One region of the Mesobacillus sp. LC4 genome, then DNA from elsewhere that is predicted to be linked to it. Evidence: riboswitches for the same ligand, from Rfam matches in the RefSeq annotation. Region 1 holds a riboswitch; each other region holds the start of a gene.
What was found. Region 1 has a riboswitch for lysine ahead of AB5I83_RS12755 (amidohydrolase). Riboswitches for the same ligand answer to the same signal wherever they lie in the genome.
Positions count from the first base shown of each region.

Region 2: another riboswitch for lysine. It lies ahead of AB5I83_RS00305 (aspartate kinase); the one in region 1 lies ahead of AB5I83_RS12755 (amidohydrolase).
Region 3: another riboswitch for lysine. It lies ahead of AB5I83_RS10335 (Na+/H+ antiporter NhaC family protein); the one in region 1 lies ahead of AB5I83_RS12755 (amidohydrolase).

Region 1 is NZ_JBGCUB010000003.1:376,547-381,827, reverse strand. It holds gene AB5I83_RS12760 (nuclease-related domain-containing protein) at 602-1,507, opposite strand; lysine riboswitch at 1,616-1,794, shown strand; gene AB5I83_RS12755 (amidohydrolase) at 1,945-3,543, shown strand; gene AB5I83_RS12750 (methyl-accepting chemotaxis protein) at 3,654-5,281, shown strand, end outside.
Region 2 is NZ_JBGCUB010000001.1:62,770-68,050, reverse strand. It holds gene AB5I83_RS00315 (succinate dehydrogenase cytochrome b558 subunit) at 1-179, opposite strand, end outside; gene AB5I83_RS00310 (YslB family protein) at 635-1,087, shown strand; gene AB5I83_RS00305 (aspartate kinase) at 1,530-2,762, opposite strand; lysine riboswitch at 2,914-3,091, opposite strand; gene uvrC (excinuclease ABC subunit UvrC) at 3,161-4,933, opposite strand; gene AB5I83_RS00295 (hypothetical protein) at 4,949-5,281, opposite strand, start outside.
Region 3 is NZ_JBGCUB010000002.1:817,809-823,089, forward strand. It holds gene AB5I83_RS10325 (HD-GYP domain-containing protein) at 1-525, shown strand, start outside; gene yunB (sporulation protein YunB) at 622-1,380, shown strand; lysine riboswitch at 1,447-1,631, shown strand; gene AB5I83_RS10335 (Na+/H+ antiporter NhaC family protein) at 1,775-3,361, shown strand; gene AB5I83_RS10340 (sodium-dependent transporter) at 3,613-5,124, shown strand; gene AB5I83_RS10345 (methionine/alanine import family NSS transporter small subunit) at 5,124-5,225, shown strand; gene AB5I83_RS10350 (M23 family metallopeptidase) at 5,266-5,281, opposite strand, start outside.

The DNA of each region.
Region 1 (5,281 bases):
TTTCTATTATGATTATTTTGCCAAATTCTTTTGGGTTCATTCCTTGAGGGTGAATTAGGATCTTATTAATACATAGTTCTCTATGTGCTAGTAAGTTGTTAAAGGTGGAGATTAGAGCCACAAGTAGGAGTAACATGCGCTCGAAAAAGGGGTCCCGCCAGTATTTGTGTTGGAAGAAAACTAGAAACTGCGCCCGAAAGAAGAAGCTCGCTAGGATTACGGTCGCAGAAAACTCGGAGTTGCGCCCGAAAAAGGGATCCCGCCAAGATTACGGTCGCAGAAAGTTCGAAGCTGCGCCCGAAAAAGGGATCCCGCCAAGATTACGGTCGCAGAAAGCTCAAAGCTGCGCCCGAAAAAGGGATCCCGCCAAAATTACGGTCGCAGAAAGTTCGAAGCTGCGCCCGAAAAAGGGATCCCGCCAAGATTACGGTCGCAGAAAGTTCGAAGCTGCACCCGAAAAAGGGATCCCGCCAAGATTACGGTCGCAGAAAGTTCGAAGCTGCGCCCGAAAAAGGAATCCTGCCAAGATTACGGTCGCAGAAAGTTCGAAGCTTCACTAAACAAAAAGTGTCCGAAAAAATCGGACACTGATCAAGAATTATTATTCGTAATATCGCCTGTTGAAATCACCAATGTAAGTAAGGTTATCTTTTAATATTCTTCTAAGGGTTTTCTTGGATAGTATGCCGCCACTCCAATCAAATATAGTCTGTGTTGTAACCTTAATTTCAGGAAAGAGCATTTGAAATTCCTTAACTGTTCGAACCACAGCGGTATCAATATCCCCCGTGAGTCCACAGTGACTGCAAATGAATTTGCTTTTACTATAAATTTCACAAAACCCCCCGCACCCTCCACAAATAACCCCTTTCCTCAACATACCAAAATCATAGCTCGGCACTCTTGAATACGGTGATTTCTTAATATGCAAGGACAATAGCGCTTCGGCCAATTTGGTATGTTTGTTATTCAGCTTGGAAGAGGTTCTGTTCATTTTATCCATAAAACGGTTGAGTTGGTTGGGTAAAATAATGGGTGATTTCAATGGTGCTTGCAGCAGGGCGAATTCTGGGTTAATGAACACGAGGTGAGGTTCAAGAGGAATGTAATAGCCAAGTTCCTTGAGCAATTGTTTAAGGAGTGATTCTGCGCGGCTTAATTGGTGGAGGGGGTTTTTGGTTTCTTTGCCGGCAACAGTTTTGAATTTGTCTCCGTCCAGATAATAGTCCCCTTCAAGATTCTTCACTTCAAAAAGATGCAACCGGTCCTGTGTGATCACAAACGAATCGATTTGAAAAAGGGTGCCATTCACTTCCAGTAACAGGTCGTTGATAATGAGACTTTCAACTTGGTATTCCGTAAACCATTTGTCGAATTGGACTTCACCCTCATAGCCTTTCTCCAGTGTCCATAGGTTTTGCGCATCTTTCTCTTCTAATTCCATTCTTGGCTTTAGAGCCTGCAACAATACTAGTTCTTCTGGTTTGGTTCGTTCTTTTACTATCATATTCCACTTCCTTTCTTTTTCATTGTAAAAGAATGTCAAGCAAAAATCAGTGAACATTCTTGGACATTTATGATACTATTAACCTAATTTCATATGATCTTATCAGATCGGTGAGGTAGAGGAGCGAATAACAAGAGTAGTCCATCGGAGATCGACAATCGTTGATGGTGGCTGAAAGGGTTGTTTGCCGAAGCGTAATCAGGGTCAGACTGATTATTGCTGGGCTGCTTTCTGAATAAGGAGCAGACTGTCATGCGGGGTTTTGTGCATGGAGAACTACTGATCGAAATGGAGGATAACGTATATTGTAAAAGCAATGGTAGGTTATTTTCTGTCATTGCTTTTTTGTATGCCAGAGCTTACCAACTATCCCCCTTCTATCAAACTCCTGACGCACTCCCCAGGCATTCACATTTTATCTAAAGGGGAGAATCTTCTTGAGAACCATCTACAAAAATGGAACCATCTATACATTCAATTCACGAAATCCAATTGTACAGGCAGTGGTCATCGAAAATGGCCGTTTTATTGATATGGGAACTACCGAGGACATGGTGCTGCACTGGGGAAGCCAGGCACAAATCATTGACCTTGAAGGGAAGACGGCCACGCCAGGCCTCATTGACAGCCACCTTCACCTATCCATCATGGCGGATAGCTTCATCAACCTTGATTTTGTAGGAATCACATCAAGGCATGAGATGCTGGCAAAAATCAAGGCAAAAGCCGACCAGGTTGAGCCTGGTGAATGGATTGTCGGCTCAAGCTGGGATGAGAATCTTTTTACAGACGGAGGAATTCCGACGATTGGTGAGCTGGATTATGTGGCACCAGCCAACCCGTTATTTTTAACAAGGACGTGCCTGCACGCGACCCTTGTCAACAGTAAAGCATTGGAAGTGAGCGGCTATCATCCGGCGATCACAGTGCCGGAGGGCGGCACCATCGTCCTGGATGAAATCACGAAACAGCCGACTGGCCTGTTCCTCGAGTCAGCGGCGAATCTGATCAGGGCATACATTCCTGAGCGTTCATACGATGACTGGAAAAAAGCGATGAGGCAGACGATGCATTATGCGATGAGCAAAGGGCTGACAAGTGTCCATACGAATGATCCGCTCTATCTCGGGGGTCTCGAAAAAACGTGGGATCTATTCAATGAGCTATTAAATGGAGAGCAGCTTGGTTTACGAAGCAATCTCCTGATAAACCATGAATTTTTACCAAACCTAAAGGAAGCGGGAATGTACACGGGCTATGGCAATGACATGCTGCAAATCGGTGCGGTGAAAGTTTTTGCTGACGGGGCGTTTGGACGAAGGACCGCTTTGTTGTCGGAGCCTTATAGCGATGCGCCGGGTCACTATGGTGATGCCATGTATGACCAGGAGCAGCTCTATGAAATCGTGAAAGGGGCACGCGAACTGGACATGCCGATTGCGGTCCATACAATTGGTGACCAGGCGCTGGAAAATGTTCTTGATGTGCTGGACCAGTTCCCGGCTGCAGCTTATCGTGACAGGCTGATACATGCCCAGGTTCTGCGGGAGGAATTGATTCCTCGCCTGAAATCACCAAGCCGGATTGCCGATATTCAGCCGCGCTTCATTGCGAGTGACTTTCCTTGGGTTCAGGAGCGCCTTGGCGCAGAGCGGATCAAGCTTTCATACGCCTGGAAAACTTTGATGGATGCAGGCGTCATTTGTGCAGGGGGTTCTGATTCTCCGGTTGAGCCAGTCGATCCTATTCTCGGAATCCATGCAGCCGTCACCCGGAAAAAGCCAGGCGAAATTCACGATGGCTACGTGCCAGAGCAGAAACTGTCGATGGTCGACGCGTTCCGTCTTTTTACAGAATTAGGAGCTTACCCGACGAACGAAGAGACTCTAAAAGGCACGATTGCAAGAGGAAAATTAGCTGACCTGACCGTATATTCAAAAAATCCATTTGAAATGAAGGATGCAGACGAGCTTTTATCAATGAATATCGAGATGACCATCATTGGCGGTGAAATCAAGTATCGAAGGCTTTCATAGAGCCTTCTTTTTTTTTGAGTTTTTATAACTAAAGTCCTAAAATTTTCTGAATCTTAGCCGAAATAGAAGGTAAGAGGGGTAATTAATATTACTGGACAGGAGAGCGGAAAATGAAATTCAAAAAGAGATTCGCAAAACCACAGGTAAGATTCGCAAAACCGCAAATGAAAACCAGTGTCCGTGCCAAGTTATTGGCGGGTTTTTTTTCAGTATTGGCTTTGTTGGCTGTCGTGGCCATTATCTCAAACTTTGAGTTTAATAAAATGAACAGCCAATACTCATCATCCATTGAAGACCGGATGGACAAGCTGAATCTGATTGTCGAGATGAAGGATGCCATCATGAGGGAGCAGCTGGCACTTCAAAAATATATGGCAAATGGCGATGGTGAAAGTCTGATTGAATTTGAGGGTGCTGTTGAAGATTTTAAGAAAAGCTCTAAGAAATATATGAGCACAACAGAATCTTCCGAGGGGAAAAAGGTAGGGGAAAATCTGATTGCAGCCGAAGCGCAATATTATGAAGTCGCTTCAGAGGCCTTTGTTTTAATAAGAGATGAACAGGCGGTCAAGGTCCGATTGCTTATGCAGAAAGAAGGGAATCCACTCATCTTCAACCTGAATTCTGCGGCAGAGGATGCAATCGAGTACCAGCAGGATGCGTTGAATGCTACGAGTGAAACTTTATCCGGACAAGTACAGAAAGTAGCGCTGCTCATCATTTTGCTCAGTGCAGCTGCTTTTATCATCGGAACAGTGATTGCTACCTATATCAGCAGGATCATTTCAAAGCCTGTCCAGCTTGTATCACATGCAGCTAAGCAAATGGCTGACGGAAATCTGGCTATTGAAAAAATCAATGTGAAAAATAACGACGAAATTGGCCAGTTGGCAGCCGATTTCAATGAAATGGCAACCAACTTGCGGAATTTGATTTATCAAGTTAGCAGTACATCCGAGCAGGTTGCGGCATCTGCTGAAGAAATGATGGCAAGTGCGGATCAGACTAACTCGGCAACAAATCAGGTAGCAACAGCCATCCAGGAAGTTGCCGGCGGTGCAGAACTGCAAAGCAAGAATACGGAAGAAAGTGCGAAAGCGGTAGGAGAGATGTCGGAAGGAATCCAGCGGGTTGCCGTTACGACTTCCACTGTCGCAGAGTCTGCGGCTGATACGACAAAACAGGCAATGCTCGGACATGATTCCTTGGAAAAAGTGATCGAGAAAATGAAAACAATCAATCATACGACAAGTGAAACGAATGCCGTCATCAAGGATTTGGATCGAAAATCGGCTGAGATTGGCAAAATCATTGAGGTCATTACGGGAATCGCTGACCAGACAAATTTGCTGGCCCTGAACGCTGCCATTGAAGCTGCAAGAGCCGGTGAACATGGAAAAGGATTCGCGGTCGTCGCCGATGAAGTCCGAAAGCTTGCTGAGCTCTCAAGACAGTCAGCGAGTCAGATTTCCGGCTTGATCGAAGTGATTCAAAAAGAAACCCACCAGGTCGTTGAAATGATGAACAAAGGAACAGCGGAAATCTCCGAGGGAACTTTGTTGGTAGAAGACACTGGAAAGACATTTGACGAGATTCTAAAATCGATTGAAAATGTCAGTTCGGAAATCCAGGAAGTCTCCGCGATTTCAGAAGAGATGTCAGCGAGCGTCATGCAGGTGAACGCCTCAATCGATGAGGTGACCAAAATCGCCCGAGGCTCAGTCGCAAGCACTGCAGA
Region 2 (5,281 bases), on a different contig from region 1:
ATTTCTAAAAAGTACCTAAAAGGCAACTGCTCCATAAAATGTGCTGCGCTATTGAATGATTCTTCTCCCCCTGTAGCGAAATGGTTGACTACAAGGTGCTGCATAAGGAAAAGACCCACTGGAATGACACCCAGCAAAGAATGCAGCCTCCGCCAATAAAACTCTTGTCTACCTGCCATAAGTATACCCCCCTGAAATTTGGCCGTGATGTTCGGGCTTTTCTCCCCATCTCTATTAACCTAATAGACTGATTCAACCCAACACCGTAAAATAAGCATTTCTTACAATTATGTGACATGTTCATTTTACTCCCATCATAATAGAGCGTCAAGAAAACGGATACATAAAAATGCTTATATAAATAAAATTTTTAAAATATATTGATATTGTAAAAATCCCTCTTTCTAATTATTTAAACGTATGAAAGAGTATATTAAAATAATACTATTGCCTATAGGAACCGACTGATTAAAAAATTCTCAATACAATAATTTTGACGATCCCAGTTTCGGGTATGGTATAAATATGGAAAAAGTTTATAGAATTTCATAGACCATACAAAATTTAACAACTTTTTAATTTAATGTTTTCGCGGCAAATTGTTTATAATAGAGTGATAGAAAGAGGGGAGAACATGAGTGAAATAACTACTTCTGAGCAAAAAAACGATAGCGATCCACTGGCTGTCCCTGCGTTTGGATATGAATTGATCAGGGAAGTCCTCCTGCCGGAACTGCTTGGCAAAGACACAGCTGAAATCCTGTATTGGGCCGGAAAACGCCTCGCCCGAAAATATCCATTATCAACCCTTGACGAAACCATCCGCTTTTTCCAGGATGCCGGCTGGGGCACACTGACCATCAAAGAAGAATCCCGAAGAGAAATGGTGCTTGAACTTAGCAGCGAGCTCATTTCCTCCAGACTGAAAAACAACCCTAACGCTACATTCCAGCTAGAAGCAGGTTTCATTGCCCAGCAAATGGAACAGCAGAAAAATGTTACAACAGAAGCCTTTGAACACCCCAATAAAAAATCAGCGAAAATCCTGTTCACGATCAAATGGGATAAGGGTGATTTGATTGACTAGTAATGAATTATGCCAGGGCACAGCAAAACCGTTGCTGTGCCCTTATTAACGCTAATGACCTTTTCCATGTATTATTTCGAATCCACAGTTGTCTCGTTTTCGCTCCATGTTCCGTCTTAATGTGACGATAATTCTTTGATTCTCCCTTTTATCCGCACATTATTCGCTTTAATGTGACGGTAGTTCTTCGATTCTCCCTTTTATCCGCAAATTATCCACTTTAATGTGACGGTAATTCTTCACTTCTCCCTTTTATCCGCACATTTTCCGCTTTAATGTGACGGTAATTCTTCACTTCTCCCTTTTATCCGTACATTTTCCACTTTAGTGTAACGATAATTCTTCGATTCTCCCTTTTATCCGCATATTTATTGGCTTTTACGTTTCCGTATCATGCATGATACATAAAAGCTTTCCTGGCCACACACCAGGAAAGCTTTTCTTAATTCGTCTTAACCGCTTCTGAGTATAATTCAAATGCTTCGTGCAGTGATTCTACTGCGTTTACCATTTGTTTTTCATCAACGACGGTTGAAACCTTGATTTCGGATGTGCTTACCATTTTCACCTGGATGCCGTTTCCTTCGAGGACTTCAAACATTTTTGCGGCCACGCCAGGATTGGAAACCATGCCTGAACCGACGATGGACACTTTTGCGAGGCCTGTTTCAGATTCAACGGCCTGGTAGTTCAATGTTTCTTTATTACGTTCCAATACATCCAGTGCCTCTGGAAGGTCGTTGCTCTTGATGGAGAACGAAATGTTGGCTAACCCTGCTTCAGTTCTGCTCTGAACGATGATGTCGACATTGATGTGGTTCTGTGCAAGTGTTGTGAATATGGTTGAAAGTCCTTTTAATGAAGTGCTGACTCCAAGGACTGATACTCTCGTGATTTGGTCTTCAAACGCTACTCCGCGTACGATTAGATTCTGTTCCATTTCATTCTCCTCCTCGATGATCGTGCCTCTTTCTTTTTCCATGCTGGATCTTACTTCAAGTGGCAATCCATAGTTTTTCGCGAATTCCACCGCACGCGGATGGAGCACGCCTGCCCCTAGATTGGCCAACTCTAGCATTTCATCATAGGAAACGCTCAGCAGCTTCCTCGCACTTTTCACATATCGTGGATCGGTCGTGAACACGCCGGTCACATCTGTGTAGATATCGCATTTATCAGCTTTCAGTGCCGCTGCTAAAGCAACTGCCGTTGTATCTGAGCCGCCGCGGCCAAGTGTCGTGATTTGACCGTCATCCGTAACACCCTGGAATCCGGCGACAATGACCACCTTGCCAGTCTCTAAGTCCCTGGCAATCCTGTCTGTGTCAATATCGACAATCCGGGCGTTGCCGTGGACAGCTTCCGTTTTGATTCCAGCCTGCCAGCCTGTATAGGAAACGGCATCAATGCCATTTTGCGCCAATGCCATTGAAAATAGCGCGATCGTAATTTGCTCGCCTGTTGTCAGCAGCATGTCCATCTCTCTTTTCGATGGCGCGCTTGAAATATCATTTGCCATATCAACAAGATGGTCTGTCGTCTTGCCCATTGCTGATACGACTACGACCACATTATTGCCATTCTGCAATTCTTCTGCTGTCCTGCTTGCCGCATTCCTGATTCTTTCAACATTGCCGACCGATGTTCCACCGAATTTCTGTACAATCAATCCCATAGGTTTCCCCTGCCTCTTCATTCTGTATTTTGCCTCTAATAGAGTTTCCATGACTCCGCCGCATATGTAATTCTGTCAAAAATAGCCCTTAAAAACAGAAAAAGCAATGGAAGTGGCTCCCATTGCTTGATAAACGTGTATATACGCTGCAACATGAGATAGCACTCCAAGATGGCAATCTTGACAATCCAGCGTTTGTTCAACGAAGGACCAGCGTGAAAATGGATAGGCATTTTCTCACTTCGGCGAACATCCCCTTTCAAAGCCCATCTCTGAATCCTAAAATTCTCCAGACTTTTACTCTTGAAGCTCGCACCTCTATCTTCACTTTAATGCTCTAAAGTGATAGCTATATGAAATTTTTATCATTATAGCACACCTAAAAATAGAATGCTACATTAATTCTGCAATTTCTGAAAGAGTTCCTCTGCAACATTTGCCGGAAGACCAGCAGCATTCAACTCTTCCACAGAGGCTTCCCTCATTTTTTTCACCGAACCGAAATGCTTCAACAGGGCTTTTTTGCGCTTTTCGCCTATGCCTGGAATATCATCGAGCAATGACTGAAAAGCACTTTTGCCTCTTAGCTGGCGGTGGAAAGTAATCGCGAACCGGTGGACTTCATCCTGGATTCTCTGCAGCAGGTAAAATTCCTGGCTGTTACGAGGCAGTTCGATCACCTGCAGCGGGTTTCCATAGAGCAGCTGGGAGGTCCTGTGCTTGTCATCCTTGGCCAGCCCAGCGATTGGAATATCAAGTCCCAGCTCATTTTCAAGTACATCCCGAGCGGACTCGATATGGCCTTTTCCGCCATCGATGATAATCAAATCCGGGAGGGGCAACCCCTCTCTCAAGACACGGGTATACCTGCGCCTTACGACTTCCCTCATTGATTCATAATCATCCGGGCCCTTGACCGATTTAATCTTGTATTTGCGGTACTCCCTTTTTTCCGGCTTGCCGTCGATAAAAACAATCATCGCTGATACCGGATCGGTTCCCTGGATATTGGAGTTATCAAAAGACTCGATCCGGTGAGGAGTGTAAATGCCCATTTGTTGGCCAAGATTTTCAACAGCCTTGATGGTACGCTCCTCATCACGCTCGATTAACGAGAACTTTTCTTTCAGAGCGATCCCTGCATTCTTGGATGCGAGGTGGACAAGCTCCTTCTTCTTTCCGCGCTGCGGCTTCAGGACCTTTACTTCAAGCAGCCCTTCTGCCAGTTCAAGATCCACGCCCTCCGGAACCAAAACTTCCTTCGGTTTGAAATGCTCGTTTTTCGAATAAAATTGTCCCAGGTATGTGAGGATATCCTCTTCGGGTTCATTGTGAATTGGGAACATGGAAACTTCTCGCTCAATCAATTTCCCCTGACGGATGAAGAAGACCTGTACACACATCCAGCCTTTGTCAACAGCATAGCCAAACACATCGCGATCCGTAAAATCAGTCGTTGTCATCTTTTGCTTTTCCATTGTTGCCTCGATGTGGGCGATTTTATCGCGGAATTCCTTCGCTCGTTCAAAGTCCAACTCTTCGGCAGCGGCGGCCATTTTAGCACTCAAATCTTCCTTGATATCCTTGTAGCCGCCATTCAGGAACTTCGTGATTTCATCCGTGATCTGCTTATACTCATCCTTGCTGACGTCCTTGACGCAAGGCGCAAGACATTGTCCCATATGATAATAGAGGCAGACTCGGTCGGGCAGCGTCGAGCATTTCCGGAGCGGATAAATCCTATCCAGCAGCTTCTTCGTCTCGTTCGCCGCCTGGACATTCGGATATGGCCCAAAATATTTGCCGCTATCCTTCTTGACTTTCCTGGTAATGATCAGCTTAGGATGCCTTTCAGCAGTCAGCTTGATGAACGGATATGATTTATCATCTTTAAGCATGATATTGTATTTCGGGTCATGCTTTTTGATTAGATTGATCTCCAGCAGCAAAGCTTCCATATCGGAGGACGTGACGATATACTCAAAATCCTCGATTTCATTGACAAGTCGAAGCGTTTTACCATCATGTGATCCTGTAAAATAAGAGCGCACCCTGTTCTTCAATACTTTGGCTTTCCCCACGTAAATGATGGTCCCCTGCCTGTCCTTCATCAAATAACAACCTGGCTGAGCAGGGAGAAGCGCAAGCTTATTCCTAATTTGGTCATTCATGCCGTTCACCTCCTGTTACGGTGTCCATTTATATAAAATAATCTCATGATAGATTGGGTCGAAAATTTCATCTGATTTAAAGGTCTCTACCTTCTCGAGATTCCCGCCAAGGTCATAACCCTGGGAAGAGAAACCATCGATAACACTGTTAGTAAGATAAATTGTCTTACCTTTATATAACCCTTGGTCATGAAGGAAATTCCTGTAGGTGAAAATTCTTTTATGTGGGTAAGACATTCCCAAATATTGAAGGACTCTTGTTTCTTCCCATGTATACAGGATGAAATCCTCCGGTTGCTCCTCCATATAATGAGCAAGCTGATAGACTGCGGGCTCATTTTTGGCCTG
Region 3 (5,281 bases), on a different contig from region 1:
AAGGCCCATGCCGAGGACGGATTCCAGATGCTAAGGAATATTCCAACTGTCCCGCTGATTGTCGCTCACTGTGCTTATCAGCATCATGAACGGTTGAATGGCGGAGGGTACCCGCGCGGATTGAAGGAAGAGGAAATCCACCTGTTCGGAAAAATACTTGGTGTAGCGGATGTGTTTGATGCCGTCACCTCTAATAGAGTATACCGGCCGGCCATGCTGCCGCATGAAGGCCTGGAAATCCTATATTCAGGCGCAGGGAGTCTTTTTGATCCAAAAGTGGTCGATGCTTTCCGCAGGGCTGTGGCAATCTATCCGGTCGGTCTGACTGTCATCCTGAGTGATGGCCGGAAGGGAGTAGTGGCCGAGCAGAATCCTGGCTTGAGTGAGCGGCCTGTTGTCCGTATCCTTGAGGAAAACGGGCTAAGAGTGGAGCCGTATCACCTCGACCTGAAGTCCAGCTTATCGCTGATGATTGTCAGCTGCGATACGATCATTAAATATGAGTATGCTGCCAATAGTTATTAATTTATAGAGTCCATGTAGTCATACAAAGTTAATTATAGTTTTTAGGCTAGTTCCCCCCTTTAAAGCATACATATAGCTTTAGAGGGGGGATTTATTTTGGCAAAATTCGGCCGGCGGCTGCCTCGGAAAGGGCCCTTGCCTTTCAGGTATGTATTCCTGCTGACATTCGTCTTTTTTTCCTTTTCAACAGCAGCAGGACTCTGGATCATAGATAAAGGGCTAGAGCCCACATTGATGAAATATGCAGAATCCCAGACAAGGAAGATTGCCACCCTGGTGATCAATAAGGCCATCAATAAAAAAATCGCCAGCGGGATGGATATTGATAAGGTGATAGAATTCGTCCCTGTAGATGGCGGAACGACCACTGTAGTGAAGTTCAATACAGAAATCATCAACAGGGTAAAGGCAGAAACAACTAATATTGTGCAAATGAACCTTAAGGAAGCAGAAAGAGGGAATCTCACCTCGCTAGAGATGCTATCAGATGTCGAGCTTGTCACCGATGAAGAAGACAGGGAAGCAGGAATCATCTATTATGTTCCATTGGGCCAGGCAACCAATAATGCACTATTAGGTAATATGGGCCCGAGAGTTCCAGTAAAATTCAATGCAATCGGTGATGTGACAGCGGATGTTGTCTGGGATACTGAAGAACATGGGATCAACAATACATTGATCAATGTATCGGTTAGAGTAAAAGTAAATGTTCAGATTATCATTCCTTTTGCGACCGAAATCGCTACTGTCCAGGAAAACATTCCGATTGGCAGTTTCTACTACCCAGGAAAAGTTCCGCAGTTTTACAATGGTGGAGGAGATACATCACCAGCCATCCAGCTTCCTGGAGAATAAAAACAGTTGTCAAGTTAGCGATATTGTTATATTATAAAACCAATTGAATAATAAACCACATCATTCCGATGGGGTAGAGGCGCAGGATTCAAGAGTAAGCTGTGTGAGGATGACAACGTTGATCACAGCTAAAAGGGAATCTTGCCGAAGCAATAACAAAGTGAGTCACATTTTTTATTGCTGGGGATACTTTGAACAAGAGTATCACTGTCATTATGGAGGTATATCCATAATGGGGAGCTACAGATCGTGATGGAGACACTAGTTGCTTATTAAGGGCAGCGATAGAATGTTCTCTATCGTTGCCCTTTTTTGTATTTTTTTAAAAGAAAGCAACTAAACTCTTTTCATGTAAAAGTTTCCCCCTGTCAAAAACAAGGAGGAGAAAGAAAGAATGGAAAACACAATTTTTTCATTGTTGCCGCCATTAGTGGCAATCCTGATGGTAGTCATCACAAGACGAGTACTATTATCATTGGGGACAGGCATCATCGCAGCGGCTTTTTTGCTAGCTGAATTCAATATCGGAGAAACATTTGCTATTATGTGGGACGCGGCAAAAGGAATCGTTGTCGCAGATGGAGAACTGAACACATATAGTTTGTACATTATCTTATTCTTATTATTATTGGGAACAATCACTGCGTTCATTTCCATTTCTGGCGGAAGCCGAGCATTTGGCGAATGGGCAATGAAGCGTGTGAAAACGAGGGTTGGAGCACAGCTTGTCGGTGCATTTCTAGGAATTATTATCTTCATTGATGACTATTTTAATGCTTTGGCGGTTGGCCAAGTCACTCGTCCGATCACAGACCGACAGAAGGTTTCTCGGGCGAAGCTTGCTTATATTATTGATTCAACTTCAGCACCAATGTGTGTGATTTCTCCGATTTCCAGCTGGGGTGCATACATCATTGCTTTGATCGGTACAATCCTTGCTGCACATGGTGTTAATGAATATAGTGCATTCTCTGGATTCATGCAAATCGTACCTATGAATTTTTACGCACTTGCAGCATTAGCAATGGTCTTTATCGTAGCTCTTCGCAATATCGAAATCGGACCGATGAAAATGCATGAAGAACGTGCAATCACAGAAGGAATTGTCGTTCCTCAGGACAAGCCTGTACCGGGAGAACTGAAGGATGACCTGCCTACAAGCTCGAAAGGGACAGTAGGAGACCTAGTATGGCCGATTATTGCCCTTGTTGCTGGAACAGTTGGCATGATGCTTTGGACAGGCGCTAGCGCTGTTGAAGGTGAAGTGACCATATTCGGGATTTTTGAAAACACTGATGTAACGAAGTCGCTTGTCACCGGAGGTTTGCTAGGCCTTGCTGTAGCGCTGGTTCTGTTCGTAAGACAAGCTGTCGTATTAAAGGGCATCAATGCCAATGTTTTTGGAAAAGGAATTGTTGAAGGTATTAAATCCATGCTTCCTGCGATCTATATCCTGGTCTTTGCATGGGTGATTGTTGATTTGATTGGCAGACTAGAAACTGGTAAATATCTTGCAGGGATTGTCGAAAGCTCTAATATCAATATCTCGTTCCTGCCGTTCCTGCTATTCCTTGTAGCTGGAATCATGGCTTTCTCAACAGGTACTTCATGGGGATCATTCGGCATCCTGCTGCCAATTGCAGGGGATATCGCTGCTGCAGCTGATATCACGATCATGCTCCCAGCATTGGCCGCTGTATTGGCGGGCGCGGTATTTGGTGACCACTGCTCACCAATTTCCGATACAACGATCCTATCATCAACTGGTGCTGGCTCACATCACTTAGATCATGTCATGACCCAGCTGCCATACGCTTTGATTTCGGCAGCGATAGCATCTGTCGGATTCCTGGTCATTGGCTTCACTGGAAGCACGGTGGCTGCACTTGCGGCTGTAGCAATCCTGCTTATTGCTTTTGCTTTCATCTTCGGAAGCAAGACAACCCAGGAAGAAATGTTAAAAGAAAATCTTGCAGAATAATGTTTAAGGCTGTCTGATTCTCAGACAGTCTTTTTCATATTTTCAAGAAAGTGGGAATAGAATCTTGATTAATAGGGTAGTTGGTATAGTTGGGAAAAATTTTTTAGGAATATTTTTATTATGAGGAAAATAATATTTTGACAAGCAATTAAAAACTAGCTATACTATTCCTAGACTAAATAATCTGAAAATATAAAACTTTCTAATTCATCAATATTTTCCAGGTGATTAGAAGGCGAGGGGGATTAAAAATGGAAAATCGTCCACAGTGGGGAACAAGGGCGGGATTTATTCTTGCCGCGGTAGGATCGGCAGTCGGGTTGGGAAATATTTGGCGTTTCCCGGGAGTAGCTTATGAGAATGGCGGGGGAGCATTCTTCTTCCCATACTTATTCGCACTCTTGACAGCAGGTATTCCGATTTTGATTTTGGAATTCACAATTGGCCATAAGTACCGTGGTTCTGCACCATTAAGTTACTTCAAAATGCGTAAAGGTGCTGAGTGGATTGGCTGGTGGCAGCTCGCCGTCTCTTTTGTCATCTCGACTTATTATGCAGTCATCATCGCATGGGCAATGTCTTACGCTTATTTCTCATTAAGCAAGCAATGGGGAGACGATCCGCTGACCTTCCTTGTTGGTGACTATTTAAAGGTAGTTGACGCTGGCCAGGTTGGAAGTATCGTACCTGGTGTATTCCTTCCATTGGTCATTGTTTGGGTCATCACTCTTGGTATCCTGTTCAAGGGAGTCAAGAAAGGGATCGAAGTTGCGAACAAGATTTTTATTCCTGCACTTGTTATTTTATTCTTTGTAATCGTTGTTCGCGCATTAACCCTGGATGGAGCCATTGATGGCGTCAATGCATTCTTCAAGCCAGATTGGAGTCAGATACTGAATGGTAAAGTATGGGTTGCAGCATATGGACAGATTTTCTTCTCGTTATCCATTGCATTTGCAATCATGATTACGTACTCAAGTTATCTTCCTAAGAAGTCTGATATTACAAATAACGCATTCATTACCGCTTTCGCCAACTCTTCTTTTGAATTGCTGGCTGGAATCGGGGTATTCGCAGCATTGGGCTTCATGGCCATGCAGCAGGGACAGCCAATTGACCAAGTAGTAAGCAAAGGTGTAATCCTGGCATTCGCGGTATTCCCGCAAATCATCAATGAGTTGCCGGCGTTCAGTGCCGCGTTCGGAGTATTGTTCTTCGTGAGCTTGACACTGGCTGGACTCTCTTCATTGATCTCAATTGTTGAGACTTATGTTGCCGGCGTACAGGACAAATTCAATGTTTCCCGTACAAAGGCTGTTGCAATCGGCGGCGGTTTGTCTGCCTTGATCTCTATCCTGTTCGCTACACAGGGCGGCTTGAATTTCCTCGATACAGCAGATGCGTTCATCAATAACTATGGTGTCGCTCTGGCAGGTCTGGTAGAAGTAGTCTTCATCGTATGGGTAGCCAAGGAACTGACTAACTTGCAAAACCATGCTGATGCCATCTCGGATATCCGACTTGGAAGCTGGTGGGTGATTTCTTTGAAATATATCACTCCAGTAGTACTGGGAATCATGATGGTCATGAATATCATGACAGATATTAAAACGAGCTATGGTGGATATCCGGTTATGTTCAATGTTTATTACGGATGGTTTGTCGCAATCGGAGCGATCTTAATCGGATTTATTTTCGCAAAAGCTAAGAAGTGGGATGCAGCTCTATATGAAGTTCCACAAGACAAGGGGGTTGCTAAATAATGGATGCTAGCGCAGTAGCAATGATGGTCACTGGTATGGTCATTATTTGGGGAGGACTTGCAGCAAGTGTGTTGTATGCTGTAAAGAAAGCCCGTTCATAAAATGGAAAGGCCAACCGAAATGGTTGGCCTTTTTGAATGCTTATTTTTTCTTCAGA